Linked DNA regions of Alloyangia pacifica. The protein of the gene in region 1 interacts with the protein of each later gene in a pairwise test. Links are inferred from orthologs where the notes say so. Each region holds a gene or a part of one and is shown on either strand. Other genes may lie near its edges.

Evidence for each region.
Region 2: the proteins of rho (region 1) and nusG interact in binary tests that used the Escherichia coli proteins (3 or more experiments, as listed by UniProt). The link is inferred for Alloyangia pacifica from one-to-one orthologs.

What each region holds. Positions count from the first base shown.
Region 1 is NZ_CP022189.1:137,071-144,654, reverse strand. What follows is about bases 374-3,289. They hold rho (transcription termination factor Rho), read left to right. Parts: upstream 374-1,147; coding sequence 1,148-2,431; downstream 2,432-3,289. Other genes in these bases: mnmE (tRNA uridine-5-carboxymethylaminomethyl(34) synthesis GTPase MnmE), read left to right, coding at 2,456-3,289; CEW88_RS00610 (Maf family protein), read right to left, coding at 374-608. Outside these bases: CEW88_RS00615 (shikimate dehydrogenase), read right to left, coding at 1-12; more of CEW88_RS00610, read right to left, coding at 9-373; more of mnmE, read left to right, coding at 3,290-3,739; tRNA uridine-5-carboxymethylaminomethyl(34) synthesis enzyme MnmG, read left to right, coding at 3,743-5,620; 16S rRNA (guanine(527)-N(7))-methyltransferase RsmG, read left to right, coding at 5,617-6,237; CEW88_RS00585 (ParA family protein), read left to right, coding at 6,230-7,039; CEW88_RS00580 (ParB/RepB/Spo0J family partition protein), read left to right, coding at 7,067-7,584. UniProt on the Escherichia coli protein: Facilitates transcription termination by a mechanism that involves Rho binding to the nascent RNA, activation of Rho's RNA-dependent ATPase activity, and release of the mRNA from the DNA template.
Region 2 is NZ_CP022189.1:450,190-457,590, forward strand. What follows is about bases 4,182-6,914. They hold nusG (transcription termination/antitermination protein NusG), read left to right. Parts: upstream 4,182-5,147; coding sequence 5,148-5,681; downstream 5,682-6,914. Other genes in these bases: CEW88_RS02175 (hypothetical protein), read right to left, coding at 4,182-4,273; secE (preprotein translocase subunit SecE), read left to right, coding at 4,629-4,820; rplK (50S ribosomal protein L11), read left to right, coding at 5,807-6,256; rplA (50S ribosomal protein L1), read left to right, coding at 6,258-6,914. Also shown: CEW88_RS02170 (hypothetical protein), read right to left, coding at 3,006-3,527; more of CEW88_RS02175, read right to left, coding at 3,716-4,181; more of rplA, read left to right, coding at 6,915-6,956; CEW88_RS02200 (DUF2798 domain-containing protein), read right to left, coding at 7,023-7,262. UniProt on the Escherichia coli protein: Part of the processive rRNA transcription and antitermination complex (rrnTAC). The complex forms an RNA-chaperone ring around the RNA exit tunnel of RNA polymerase (RNAP).

The DNA.
Region 1 (7,584 bases):
CTCGCCGCTCATCCGGCAATCACCCCGCGCACTTCCAGAAAGCCCAGAAGCTCCAGCAGCGGCAGCCCCAGAATGGTGAAATGGCTTCCCTCGATACTCGCAAACAGTCGCACGCCTTCCTCCTCCAGCTTGAAACCACCCACGGACGTGCGCAGGCTCTCCCAGTTTCTCTCTATATAGTCATCAAGATAGGCTTCCGAGAAAGCCCGCATCTTGAGACGTGCAACGCCGACGTGGCGCCAGACCGGCTCGCCAGCCTCGTAGATGACCGCCGCCGACAGAAGCTGCAGCCGCTGGTCGCGAAGCTCCAGGAGCTGGGCACGGGCCTCTTCGGGGCTTTCGGGCTTGGAATAGAGCTTGCCGTTGCAGCTCAGCACCTGGTCGCAGCCAAGCACCAGCGCGCCGGGGACGCGGGCCGACACCTTGCGCGCCTTATACTCGGCCAGCGCGTCCGCCACGTCGCGCGGCGCGGCGCCCTCCGCCAGAAGCGAATCGCGAATCGAGGATTCATCGACGCGCGCCACTTCGATTCCGAAAGGAACGCCGGCGGAGCGCAGCATTTCGGCGCGGATCTGGGAGCCGGAGGCGAGGACGAGCGGAAGACTCATGGGGATAAACCTGTTCGCAGACTTGGGCCTTTGTCAGGGGAAGCTTCTGGGGAAAATCGCCCCCGGTTTCAAGGCTGGGGAGATCTCTTCAGGCTCACGTCGAGTCGCGGTGATTCCTGAGTCTGTGGGCTTGGATAACTCCGCGCTGTGGAGAACCGGATCCGACCGGATCTCTCCAAGATCTGTCCACAATGGGGTATCACGCGTTATAAGGGCTTATTTATATGATCCAAACATAGTTTCACCCAAAGCAGATCCGACAGATCTCCGCAGATCTATCCACAGAAGGATCCGCCGTGGACAGAGCTCCGTGAAACATTTGATCCACCGGAGTCGGGTTACCTATAATCAAAATCATCTCTTCTTTTCTTTATTTAATTTTTTGAAATCTAGGCGGGCTGGCACCGAACCGCTCCGGGAATTGACTTCGACCGGGGGAGGGGATAGGCATCTTCTCAACACCTGTTCTGGTGGGACCTTCCCAAAAGACACACGCAGATAGCTGCGAAACGACGGCCGATCGCGGCCCGGAGGAATTCATGACTGATGCCGATATCGTCGAGCGTCTGAACCTGTCCGATCTCAAGGCGCAGAGCCCGAAGGATCTCCTGGCGATGGCCGAGGAGCTCGAGATCGAAAACGCATCGACGATGCGCAAGGGCGAGATGATGTTCCAGATCCTGCGCGAGCGCGCAGACGAAGGCTGGACCATCTTCGGAGATGGCGTTCTCGAAGTGCTGCAGGATGGCTTCGGCTTCCTGCGTTCGCCCGAGGCGAACTACCTGCCGGGCCCCGATGACATCTATGTCTCGCCAGACATGATCCGGAAATACTCGCTGCGCACCGGCGACACCATCGAAGGCGAGATCCGTGCGCCCGACAACGAAGAGCGCTACTTCGCGCTGGTCGACGTCTCGGCGATCAACTTCGAGGATCCGGACCGCGCCCGTCACAAGATCGCCTTCGACAACCTGACGCCGCTCTATCCCGACGAGCGCCTGAAAATGGAAGTCGAGGATCCGACGATCAAGGACAAGTCGGCCCGGATCATCGATCTGGTCGCGCCCATCGGCAAGGGTCAGCGTTCGCTCATCGTGGCGCCGCCGCGGACCGGTAAGACGGTGCTGCTGCAGAACATCGCCAACTCGATCGAGAAGAACCACCCCGAGTGCTATCTGATCGTTCTGCTGATCGACGAACGCCCCGAGGAAGTCACCGACATGCAGCGCTCGGTGAAAGGCGAGGTCGTCTCCTCGACCTTCGACGAACCGGCGACCCGTCACGTGGCCGTCTCGGAGATGGTTATCGAGAAAGCCAAGCGACTCGTCGAACATAAACGAGATGTTGTGATTCTTCTCGACTCGATCACAAGACTTGGTAGGGCGTTCAACACCGTCGTGCCGTCGTCGGGCAAAGTCCTGACCGGCGGTGTCGATGCGAACGCGCTGCAGCGTCCGAAGCGTTTCTTTGGTGCCGCGCGGAACATCGAAGAGGGTGGCTCGCTCACCATCATCGCGACCGCGCTGATCGACACCGGCTCGCGCATGGACGAGGTGATCTTCGAAGAGTTCAAGGGCACCGGCAACTCGGAGATCGTGCTCGACCGCAAGGTCGCCGACAAACGCGTCTTCCCGGCGATCGACATTCTCAAGTCGGGCACCCGGAAAGAGGACCTGCTCACAGACAAGGTCGACCTGCAGAAGACCTTCGTGCTGCGCCGGATCCTCAACCCGATGGGGACGACCGACGCCGTCGAATTCCTGCTCTCCAAGCTCAAGCAGACGAAGACCAACGGCGAGTTCTTCGACTCGATGAACAGCTAAACATAAACCGCAAAGGAGGCGGGGATGGATACGATCTTCGCACTTGCCAGCGCGGTCGGCAAAGCAGGCGTTTCCGTGGTGAGGGTTTCCGGACCCTCGGCATGGGACGCCTGTTCTCGTCTTTGCGGCGATGTGCCAGCGCCGCGCCGCAGCGCGCTGCGCAAGCTGACCGACGGGGCAGGGCAAGTGCTCGACGAAGCGCTGGTGCTGACCTTCGAGGCAGGCAAGAGTTTCACCGGCGAGCAGGTCGTCGAGTTTCACCTGCACGGCAGCATCGCCATCCTGCGAGCGGTTCTTCGTGAACTTGCCGCCATAGAGGGGGTTCGCCAGGCTGAACCGGGCGAATTCACGCGCCGGGCGCTGGAACACGACCGGTTGGATCTGACCCAGGTCGAGGCGCTGGCGGATCTAATTGAGGCCGAAACAGAAAGCCAGCGGACCCAGGCGATGACCATTTTCGCCGGTGCCCTCGGCCAGAAGGTCGAGTTCTGGCGCGAGGAACTGATCTTCGCGGCCTCTCTGCTCGAGGTGACGATAGATTTCGCCGATGAAGAGGTGCCGGTCGACGTCAGCGACGATGTGCGCTCGGCGCTGATCAAGGTGAAAGGCGAACTCGAGCGTGGGCTCGCGGGCGTTGACGCTGCGGAACGTATCAGATCCGGCTTCGAGGTCGCGATCATTGGGCGACCGAATGTCGGAAAATCAACTCTTCTCAATGCCTTGGCGGGACGTGACGCTGCGATAACCTCGGAACATGCGGGCACGACCCGTGATGTCATCGAAGTCCGCATGGAAATTGCCGGCCTCCCGGTGACGCTCCTTGATACGGCGGGGTTGCGCGAGGCGGCAGATCCGGTCGAGAAAATCGGCATTCAGCGCGCCCGCGATCGCGCCGAACTGGCGGATCTGCGGGTCTTCCTTTTGGAGGCCGACGAGATGCTGGACGTCGTTCCGCGCAAGGCCGACATCGTCCGCCGCTCCAAGGGAGATCTGTCCGGCGACGCGCAGGCGATTTCCGCGGCCACCGGGCAGGGGATCGAGGCGCTGATTTCCGAGATTGGCGCCACGCTTTCCGAGCGCGTTCAATCCAGCGGCCTCGCGACGCGGGAGCGACATCGAATTGCCTTCCAAGAAGGTGCCGATGCGCTCAAAACCGCGCTGGAATTGCTTGATTTCGGACCCGAGCGGTACGATATCGCTGCAGAGGAAGTCCGGGTCGCGATTCGACGCCTCGAGGCCTTGATCGGCCGCGTCGATGTGGAAAATCTGCTGGACAAGATCTTCTCGAGCTTCTGCCTGGGTAAGTAAGGAGTGTTTCACGTGAAACAACTCGATTTCGACGTCGTCGTCGTTGGCGGCGGACATGCAGGCACCGAGGCCGCCGCGGCTTCGGCGCGAATGGGCGCAAAGACGGCGCTTGTCACCCTGACCCGAGGCGGGATTGGGGTCATGTCGTGCAATCCGGCCATCGGCGGCCTCGGAAAAGGCCATTTGGTGCGCGAAATCGACGCCATGGATGGCGTGATGGGCCGCGTCGCTGACCGAGCTGGCATCCAGTTCCGTCTTTTGAACCGCCGCAAAGGCCCGGCGGTCCAGGGGCCGCGTACCCAGGCCGACAGGAAGCTCTACCGCGACGCCATGCTGCGCGAGATGGAAGCCGCACCGAACCTTTCCATTGTGGAAGGGGAGGTCACGGATCTGCTGAAGACGGGGGATCTCGTTCAAGGCGTCGCCCTTGCGGACGGATCCGAGCTCAAATCCGGCGCCGTGGTGCTGACCACGGGCACGTTTCTGCGCGGTGTTATCCACATTGGCGATCAGAAGCGTCCCGGCGGCCGCATGGGCGACAAGCCGGCCGTAAAATTGGCTGAGCGTCTAGATGAAATGGCGTTGCCGCTGGGTCGTCTGAAGACTGGAACACCGCCGCGTCTCGACGGCCGAACGATCGATTGGGATCGTCTCGACAGCCAGCCCGGTGACGATGATCCGGCGATGTTCTCGTTTCTGTCGAAGACGCCCTTCGTGCGGCAAATATCCTGCGGGATCACCCATACAAACGCGCGCACGCACGAGCTGATCCGTGACAATCTTTCGCGGTCCGCCATGTATGGTGGCCATATCGAAGGGATTGGCCCGCGCTACTGCCCGTCGATCGAGGATAAGATCGTGCGCTTCGCGGATAAGGAATCTCATCAGATTTTCCTTGAACCAGAGGGACTTGACGACCACACGGTCTATCCAAACGGGATCTCGACGTCGCTGCCTGAAGACGTTCAGGAGGCCTATGTCCACTCCATCGTCGGTCTCGAAGAGGCAAGGATCCTTCAGCCTGGATACGCCATCGAGTATGATTTCGTCGATCCCCGGGCGCTTGATCTGCGGCTTTCGGTCAAATCCTGCTCGGGGCTCTACCTCGCAGGGCAGATCAACGGCACCACGGGCTACGAGGAGGCCGCAGCCCAGGGATTGGTTGCGGGCCTGAACGCGGCTGCGCAGAGCCTTGGTCGGGACGAAATCACCTTCAGTCGCGCCGAAAGCTACATCGGCGTGATGATTGACGATCTCACGTCTCGCGGGGTGACGGAGCCCTATCGCATGTTCACATCGCGGGCAGAGTTCCGCCTCTCGCTCCGCGCGGACAATGCCGACCAACGTCTGACGCCCATGGCGATGCAGCTTGGTTGTGTCTCGCAAGAGCGCAAGGTGGCTTTCCTGGAGAAGGCTGAAAAGCTCGAAGAGGGTAGGGGGCTGCTGACTGAAATCACCATGACCCCGCGTGAGTTGGCTGATCTGGGGCTTAAGATGAATGCAGACGGCGCGCGACGCAGCTTGTTCCAGCTCCTCTCGTACCCGGATATTTCGATGGAGTTCCTGCGCGCGCATGTGCCGGATCTATCGGCGATAAATGGAGAAATCGGCGAGCAGCTTGCAAAGGATGCCCTCTACGCCAACTACATTGACCGGCAAAAGCGCGATGTGGAAGCGTTGAAACGGGATGAGACCTACCAGGTCCCGACGGACTTCGATTTTTCGACCATCGAAGGCCTTTCGACCGAGCTGAAACAGAAGCTGGCGCGCGCGAAGCCCTCCACCCTGGCGCAAGCGGCGAAAGTTGACGGGATGACACCTGCAGCCCTCTCGCTCCTGCTCATCCGGTTGCGTCGGAACGACAAGGCGCGTAGCGCATGAGGGAATTGGACCTTGGGGGCGGGCTCAGTGTTTCACGTGAAACATGGGACCGCCTCGACCACTACACGGATCTTCTGAAGAAGTGGAACCCCAAGATCAACCTCGTCTCGCCGTCAACCTTGGCGGAAGCCTGGACGCGGCACATCGTGGATTCCGCGCAAATCTGGGGTATTCCACAGGAATATCCCCAGCACTGGGCGGACTTGGGCGCTGGTGGCGGCTTTCCTGGACTGGTCATCGCCATCCTCCGCGATGAGTTCGCACCTGGAATGACGGTGACACTGGTCGAGAGCGATCAGAGGAAATGCGCTTTCCTGCGCACCGTTCTTCGCGAAACGGGAGTCGAGGCCACCGTCGAGGCCCGCAGAATCGACGAAATTGCTCCGCTTGGCGCGGATCTGCTGAGCGCCCGCGCGCTGGCTTCGCTCGACAAACTTCTTGGCTTTGCCGACCGCCATATGTGCAAGACTGGCAGCGCACTCTTTCCCAAGGGGGCCCAAGCCGAAAAAGAAATCGCAGAGGCACGCAAGATGTGGCAGTTTGATCTGGAACGGCATACTAGTCTTACGGATCCTCACGCGGTTGTCTTGCAAATCGGAGCTCTGACTCATGTCTGATACCTTCCGGCCCGGCGCGGCCAAGATCGTTGCCATTGCCAACCAGAAGGGGGGCGTTGGCAAGACCACGACCACGATCAACCTCGGCGCGGCGCTTGCAGAGCGCGGTCTGAAAGTGTTGATCGTCGATCTTGACCCGCAGGGGAACTCGTCGACGGGGCTTGGGATCGAGCCTGAGGCGCGGGAATACACCGCCTACGAGCTTCTGCTCGAGGATGCGCCGCTGTCGGACATGATCCTCGAAACCGAAACCGCCAATCTGAGGCTGATCCCCGCGACGGTGGACCTCGCCTCGGCCGATATCGAGCTGGTGGCGAACGAGAAGCGCAGCTTCCTGCTGCATGACGCGCTGCGGCAGGCCGAGATGGCTCAGTTCGGGTTCGACTTCATCCTGATCGACTGCCCGCCGTCGCTCAACCTGCTGACGGTCAACGCGATGGTTGCCGCGCATTCGATCCTGGTGCCGCTTCAGAGCGAGTTTTTCGCGCTGGAGGGTCTGTCGCAGCTGATGTTGACGATCCGCGAAGTGCGCCAAAGCGCCAACCCCGAGCTGCGGATTGAGGGCGTGGTGTTGACCATGTTCGACGCGCGCAACAACCTGTCGCGCATGGTCGAGGAAGATGCGCGCGCCAACCTCGGCGATCTGGTGTTCAACACGGTGATCCCGCGCAACGTGAGGGTCAGCGAGGCGCCGTCCTATGCCTGCCCGGTGCTGACCTATGACACGAATTCCAAGGGCGCGCTGGCCTATCGGGCGCTCGCCGACGAGCTGCTGCGCAACAATGCGCAGATGGCGGCATAAGAGAAAATTCGAGACGAGAGGGCAGTTATGGCAGAGAAGCGCGAAATGCGTCGGGGACTCGGGCGAGGGCTGTCGGCTCTGATGTCGGATGTGGATGTGCGGCCCGCGGTGATCCCCGAGGAAGAGGCGTCGCCGCGCCAGCCCGATCGGATGATTCCGATCGAGAAGCTTTTCCCGAACAAGGACCAGCCGCGCCGGACCTTCACGCCGGATCAGCTGAACGAGCTCTCGGAATCGATCCGGGCCAAGGGGATCATCCAGCCGATCATCGTGCGACCGCGGCCCGGCGCCGAGGGTGAGTTCGAGATCGTCGCGGGCGAGCGCCGTTGGCGCGCCGCGCAGATGGCGCAGCTGCACGAGGTGCCGGCGCTGGTTCGCGAATTCGACGACATCGAGGTGCTCGAGGTCGCGATCATCGAGAACATCCAGCGCGCGGATCTCAACGCCATCGAAGAGGCGGCGGGCTACAAGCAGTTGATGAGCCGCTTTGGCCATACCCAGGAAAAGATCGCCGAGGCGCTGGGGAAGAGCCGGAGCCATATTGC
Region 2 (7,401 bases), 310 kb from region 1 along the record:
GGAGGAAAGGACATCAATAGAGACTCCCCTAGTAGCGGCGAGCGAACGGGGACCAGCCGAGTCCTGAGAGTGAACAGAATGGTCTGGAATGGCCAACCACAGCGGGTGACAGTCCCGTATGTGAAGCTCGATGGAACGTATTAAGTAGGGCGGGACACGTGAAATCCTGTTCGAAGATCGGAGGACCACCTCCGAAGGCTAAGTACTCCTTACTGACCGATAGCGAACCAGTACCGTGAGGGAAAGGTGAAAAGCACCCCGACGAGGGGAGTGAAACAGTACCTGAAACCGAACGCCTACAATCAGTCGGAGGCTCCTCGAGAGCTGACGGCGTACCTTTTGTATAATGGGTCATCGACTTGGTCTATCTAGCAAGCTTAAGCCGTTAGGTGTAGGCGCAGCGAAAGCGAGTCTTAATAGGGCGTCGAGTTAGATGGATCAGACCCGAAACCGAGTGATCTAGGCATGACCAGGATGAAGGTTAGGTAACACTAACTGGAGGTCCGAACCCACACCTGTTGAAAAAGGTCGGGATGAGTTGTGCCTAGGGGTGAAAGGCCAATCAAACTCGGAGATAGCTGGTTCTCCGCGAAATCTATTTAGGTAGAGCGTCATCCGAATACCCCTGGGGGTAGAGCACTGGATGGGTAATGGGGCCCCACAGGCTTACTGATCCTAACCAAACTCCGAATACCAGGGAGTACTAGATGGCAGACACACTGCGGGTGCTAACGCCCGTAGTGGAGAGGGAAACAACCCTGACCTCCGGCTAAGGCCCCCAATTCATGGCTAAGTGGGAAAGCAGGTGGGACGACCAAAACAACCAGGAGGTTGGCTTAGAAGCAGCCATCCTTTAAAGATAGCGTAACAGCTCACTGGTCTAATTAAGTTGTCCTGCGGCGAAGATGTAACGGGGCTCAAGCCATGAGCCGAAGCCGAGGATGCGCATAGCGCATGGTAGCGGAGCGTAGTGTGACATAGGACTCCTCCTCTTCTGCATCCTTCGGGATGTAATGGAGGAGATAGTCCTTTCTGTGAAGCCGGGCTGTAAGGCATCCGGTGGAGAGATCACTAGCGAGAATGATGACATGAGTAGCGACAAAGAGTGTGAGAGACACTCTCGCCGAAAGTCCAAGGGTTCCTGCTTAAAGCTAATCTGAGCAGGGTAAGCCGGCCCCTAAGGCGAGGCCGAAAGGCGTAGTCGATGGGAACCAGGTCAATATTCCTGGGCCATGTGGTGGTGACGGATCGCAAAGGTCGTTCTTCCTTATCGGATTGGAAGGGCTGCTGAGCGGTTCCTGGAAATAGCCCCACTTTGAGACCGTACCCTAAACCGACACAGGTGGACTGGTAGAGAATACCAAGGCGCTTGAGAGAACGATGTTGAAGGAACTCGGCAAAATACCTCCGTAAGTTCGCGAGAAGGAGGCCCAGTTTCAACGCAAGTTTTGGCTGGGGGCACAAACCAGGGGGTGGCGACTGTTTACTAAAAACACAGGGCTCTGCGAAGTCGCAAGACGACGTATAGGGTCTGACGCCTGCCCGGTGCCTGAAGGTTAAAAGGAGGGGTGAGAGCTCTGAATTGAAGCCCAGGTAAACGGCGGCCGTAACTATAACGGTCCTAAGGTAGCGAAATTCCTTGTCGGGTAAGTTCCGACCTGCACGAATGGCGTAACGACTTCCCCGCTGTCTCCAACATCGACTCAGCGAAATTGAATTGCCTGTCAAGATGCAGGCTTCCCGCGGTTAGACGGAAAGACCCCGTGCACCTTTACTACAGCTTCACACTGGCATCAGGCCATGCATGTGCAGGATAGGTGGTAGGCTTCGAAGCAGACACGCCAGTGTCTGTGGAGCCTCCCTTGAGATACCACCCTTGCATTGCTTGATGTCTAACCGCGATCCCTTATCGGGTTCCGGGACCCTGTGTGGCGGGTAGTTTGACTGGGGCGGTCGCCTCCTAAAGCGTAACGGAGGCGCGCGAAGGTTGGCTCAGAGCGGTCGGAAATCGCTCGTTGAGTGCAATGGCAGAAGCCAGCCTGACTGCAAGACTGACAAGTCGAGCAGAGTCGAAAGACGGCCATAGTGATCCGGTGGTCCCAAGTGGGAGGGCCATCGCTCAACGGATAAAAGGTACGCCGGGGATAACAGGCTGATACTGCCCAAGAGTCCATATCGACGGCAGTGTTTGGCACCTCGATGTCGGCTCATCTCATCCTGGGGCTGGAGCAGGTCCCAAGGGTATGGCTGTTCGCCATTTAAAGAGGTACGTGAGCTGGGTTTAGAACGTCGTGAGACAGTTCGGTCCCTATCTGCCGTGGGTGTAGGATACTTGAGAGGAGTTGCCCCTAGTACGAGAGGACCGGGGTGAACGATCCACTGGTGGACCAGTTGTCGTGCCAACGGCAGTGCTGGGTAGCTATGATCGGACAGGATAACCGCTGAAGGCATCTAAGCGGGAAGCCCCCCTCAAAACAAGGTATCCCTGAGGGCCGTGGAAGACCACCACGTCGATAGGCCGGAGGTGTAAGCGCAGCAATGCGTTCAGCTGACCGGTACTAATGGCCCGATAGGCTTGATCCGATCCAGGAACAGCAAGGCTGTTCCAGATCAGACGAAGCATACAACCCCTACAAAATACCTGACTTGGTCCACGTCGCGCTCAAAACAGCGCGACAACGTGGGTTTTTCTCGGTTTGGTGGTCATAGCGCAAGCAAAACACCCGGCTCCATTCCGAACCCGGCCGTTAAGTGCTGCCGCGCCAATGGTACTGCGTCTCAAGACGTGGGAGAGTAGGTCACCGCCAAACCTAGTAAAACCCACAGTATCTCTCCTAAACGATCTCATCCTGTCGCGGGATGGAGCAGCCCGGTAGCTCGTCAGGCTCATAACCTGAAGGTCGCAGGTTCAAATCCTGCTCCCGCAACCAACACCACCAAAAAAACACCACGCTCAGCGCCCCAAGGGGCGCTTTTTGCGTTCAAGCGTAAAGGGTCCGGGCATCTCAACCGCCTTGGCCTTGGCCTTGGACTGGGCGTGCCGGTGTTGCCGGCGGAGCGCCCAATCCCGGCGCGAGAAGGGAGGTCTCGGCGGTAGGGGCGCAGCCGCGGAGCGGGCCCAGGCCCTGCCTGAGCTGGTCCGCCGCCCGGTCGACGGCGCGATCAACCAGCCGTTCGGGGCTGTTCAGCAGGCCATCGGCGCGCTGCGCTGCCTCGTCGATCCGGATCTCCAGAAGGTCGGGCCGGGCGGAGATGTTTTGGGCAGCCTCGGTGCCCATCGCGCCGCTGCCCGCGCGCAGTGCAGCGAGATCACCCCGCAAGCCGACCACCTCAGAGGTGATCGCGCCAAGCTCCTGGCGCAACGGGTCTATCGTGACGAGATTCTCGGCAAAGCTGCTGGTGATGTCCTCGATGCGATTGCCGAGCTGCAGCGCGAGGAAGAGGCAGAGGGCGACGAGAAGCAGCGTGGCATTCAGCAGCGCCAGAAGCAACGTCTTGATCGTTTTTCCGAAGCTCCGCTCGCGCATTGGATGTGCTCCTCGGGAATGCCGAGGTTTACCCTAGTGAGCGTCGGGCCTACTGACAATCCGCAGCATGTCCACCGAAAGAAGGCGCTTCCCATCATGATAATTGGCCGCCCCGCGTCTGCAGGGCGGCCAATCCAAAGGAATTCAGAGCCCGGCACGCTTTTGCACCAGGCGCTGGAGACGGTGGCTTAGGACACGACGTCGAGCAGACGGCCCTTCAGCTGGCCATCGCTGTCGTCGGTGTAGATCAGCGCGCGGATCTTGGCGACCTGCTCCGGGGTCAGGACGGTGAGGTCTGCCTCGGGAGCAAGCGTCTCGACGCGGGAGATTTCTGCGGGGGTGAGGGCAGGGGTGATGTCGTCACCGAGAGCCGCGAGTTTTGCGCGGATGTCTTCATCCGTGCTTGCGCCGCTGATGATTGCGAGCGCATCGCCGCGCTGGTCACCGGTCATCATCATCACCTGTTCCGCCGGCAGGTATTCCTCGATCTGGGCCATCTGCTCGGCGGAGAAGGTCATCGGGGCCGACTCGCGCATGGCAATGGTCTCAATGCCTTCGCGCTTCTGGTTGTCCGACCCACCGCTGTTGGCGATCGCCATGGCCTCGATGACCTGGGTGTCAGTGAGCGTCATTACGTCGACGTCGGGCGCATAGGTGTTGATCAGATTTGCCTGCTCTTCGGTCGCGGCAAGTGCGCCGGTGGCAAGAACCGAGGTCAGGGCGGTCATGGCAAGAAAGCGTTTCATGGAAAGTCCTCCGTAAAGGTGTTTGTGGTCGCCGTGCGAGCGGTGCAGCTGCACGTTGTTTCTGGGCACCCAACTCAATGGCTTTGCAGACCGTTCCCGAAAGAAGGCGGCGCAATTTTCCGTGTGGCCGCGCGCTCCGCCCTTGCGGCCCGCGTTGCCGGGCTCAGACGCGCGCAAACGTGCCAGGGCGACGGGGGTTCCGTAACGTTGCGACGACGATGGATCAGAAAATCGTTTTGCGCGTCACCGGTTGCGTGATCACCGAGATGCGGAGACTGGCGGACTCCGCTTGTATCGGCGCGCGGCAGGGCTTATACGACCCGCCAACCGAGGATTTCCCGCAAGGCAGACCTGCATGACCAACCCGCTCCAGTTCATTCAGCAGACGCGGTCCGAGATCGGCAAGATCGCCTGGCCGACCCGTCGCGAAGTGATCCTGACCACGGTCACCGTTTTCGTGATGGCGACGCTTACGGCGATCTTCTTCGCGCTCGTCGACATCCTGATCCGCACCGGCCTGCAGGGCCTGCTCTCCTTCTTCGGCTGAGCATCGCGCGGGCGCGCAGGGCGCGCCCGGCTTTTGGGCGCCGCCCCTGTCCGCCGCTGTCGGACATCCCATAGAAATTTCCGCCTAGAAGAGAGGGTTCCGCCGCGCCGCGGTGCCCAAACGGAGACATTCCGGGCCGGCCCTTGAATTCGGGACGCAGCGGGGGTACTGCACAGACCACTTCCCAAAGCGGGCGTGCAGCGATTCGGTTGCACGCCGGTTTTCTTTTGGGGCGGGACGCATCGGCGCCCCGAAATGGCACGCCGGAACGGCGCGCATCTGAACGGACGGCCCCTTCGGGCGGTCAAGGTAACGAAGAGGGGCCAGATGGCGAAGCGGTGGTATTCGGTGAGCGTTCTGTCGAACTTCGAGAAGAAGATCGCGGAACAGATCCGGCAGGCGGTGGCCGAACAGGCGCTTGAGGACCAGATCGACGAAGTTCTCGTGCCGACCGAGGAGGTCATCGAGATCCGCCGCGGCAAGAAGGTTACGACCGAGCGCCGTTTCATGCCCGGCTACGTGCTGGTGCACATGGAAATGTCTGACCGGGGGTATCACCTGGTCAACTCGATCAACCGGGTGACCGGTTTCCTTGGCCCGCAGGGCCGCCCGATGCCGATGCGTGACGCCGAAGTTCAGGCGATCCTCGGCCGGGTGCAGGAAGGCGAGGAAGCCCCGCGCACCCTCATCCACTTCGAGGTGGGCGAGCGCGTCAAGGTCAACGACGGCCCCTTCGAGGGCTTCGACGGTATGGTCGAGGGCGTCGACGACGACAACCAGCGCCTGCGCGTCTCGGTGTCGATCTTCGGCCGGGAGACCCCGGTCGAACTGGAATTCACTCAGGTCTCGAAGCAGGGCTGAGCGTCTCGGCGGGGCTTGCCCCGCCTTTCAGGTGGGAGGCGAGGGCAGCGCGCTGTCCGGACCAGACCACACCAAGCACCCCCTCGCGAACGCGTTCGTGGGGATTTGGATAAAGGAGAGGCCACATGGCCAAGAAACTCGCTGGCAAGATGAAGCTGCAGATCCCTGCAGGCAAAGCCAACCCCTCGCCGCCCGTCGGCCCCGCGCTGGGTCAGCGCGGCATCAACATCATGGAATTCTGCAAGGCGTTCAACGCCAAGACGCAGGACATGGAAGTTGGTGCACCCTGCCCGACCGTGATCACGTACTATCAGGACAAGTCCTTCACCATGGACATCAAGACGCCCCCCGCGTCTTACTACTTGAAGAAGGCAGCCGGCCTGAAGCCTGTCGGCAAGCGCAACCGTCCGCGCGGCGCAGAGAAGCCCGGCCGTGAGACCATTGCCACCGTCACCGTCGCCCAGGTCCGTGAGATCGCGGAAGCGAAGATGAAGGACCTGTCGGCAAACGACGTCGAACAGGCAATGCAGATCATCCTTGGCTCGGCCAAGTCCATGGGCATCGAGGTGAAATAAGATGGCTAAACTCGGAAAACGCACCCGCGCCGCCCGTGAAGCCTTTGCTGGCAAGGAAGAGCTGAGCGTCGAAGACGCAGTCGCTCTGATCAAGGCAAACGCCTCGGCCAAGTTCGACGAGACCGTCGAGATCGCGATGAACCTCGGCGTCGACCCGCGCCACGCTGACCAGATGGTCCGCGGCGTTGTCGGCCTGCCGAACGGCACCGGCAAGACCGTGCGCGTGGCCGTCTTCGCCCGTGGCGCCAAGGCTGACGAAGCCCAGGCCGCCGGCGCGGACATCGTTGGCGCAGAAGACCTGATGGAAACCATCCAAGGTGGCACCATCGACTTCGACCGCTGCATCGCGACCCCGGACATGATGCCGATCGTCGGCCGTCTGGGTAAGGTGCTTGGCCCGCGCAACCTGATGCCGAACCCCAAGGTCGGTACCGTGACCATGGATGTTGCCCAGGCCGTCAAGGACGCCAAGGGTGGCCAGGTTCAGTTCAAGGTCGAAAAAGCCGGCGTGATCCACGCGGGCGTTGGCAAGGCGTCGTTCGACGATGCCAAGCTGGTCGAGAACGTGCGCGCCTTCGTCAATGCTGTCGCCAAGGCGAAGCCGACCGGTGCAAAAGGCACCTACGTGAAGAAGATCTCGCTCAGCTCCACCATGGGTCCGGGCGTATCGGTGGACGTGACCTCGGCCAACGTCGAGTGATCTGACCCGATCTGATCGCGAAGGCCCCGCCGAAAACGGCGGGGCCTTTTGCATTTCGGAGACGGCTCAGCGCAGGAGCGCCGCGGTGCGCAGCACCAGTAAGGATGCCTTGAAGCAGAGCGGCCCGACGATCAGCGACAACGCGAAGGCCGCCGGCCAGGCGGCAAGCCAGTAATGCATCCAGACCGACATCCAGCTGGACGTGAACCGCAGCGGGATGGCGCTGAAGATCAGGGTCATCAGAAAGGACATGCTGCCCGAGATGAACAGCTGCGCGAGTATGAGGGTGGAACGGGGTGTGGTCATCGGGTTTCCTGTGGCGACATGCGAAGGGCAGGGCGCGTCCGAGGGCCGATCCGTTCGGAACACTCCACGCGCCCCGTATGAGCAGGGCGCCGCGGGTTTGTGGAACGACTAACTCCCGCGGGAAGCGGGGGCCGGGCTG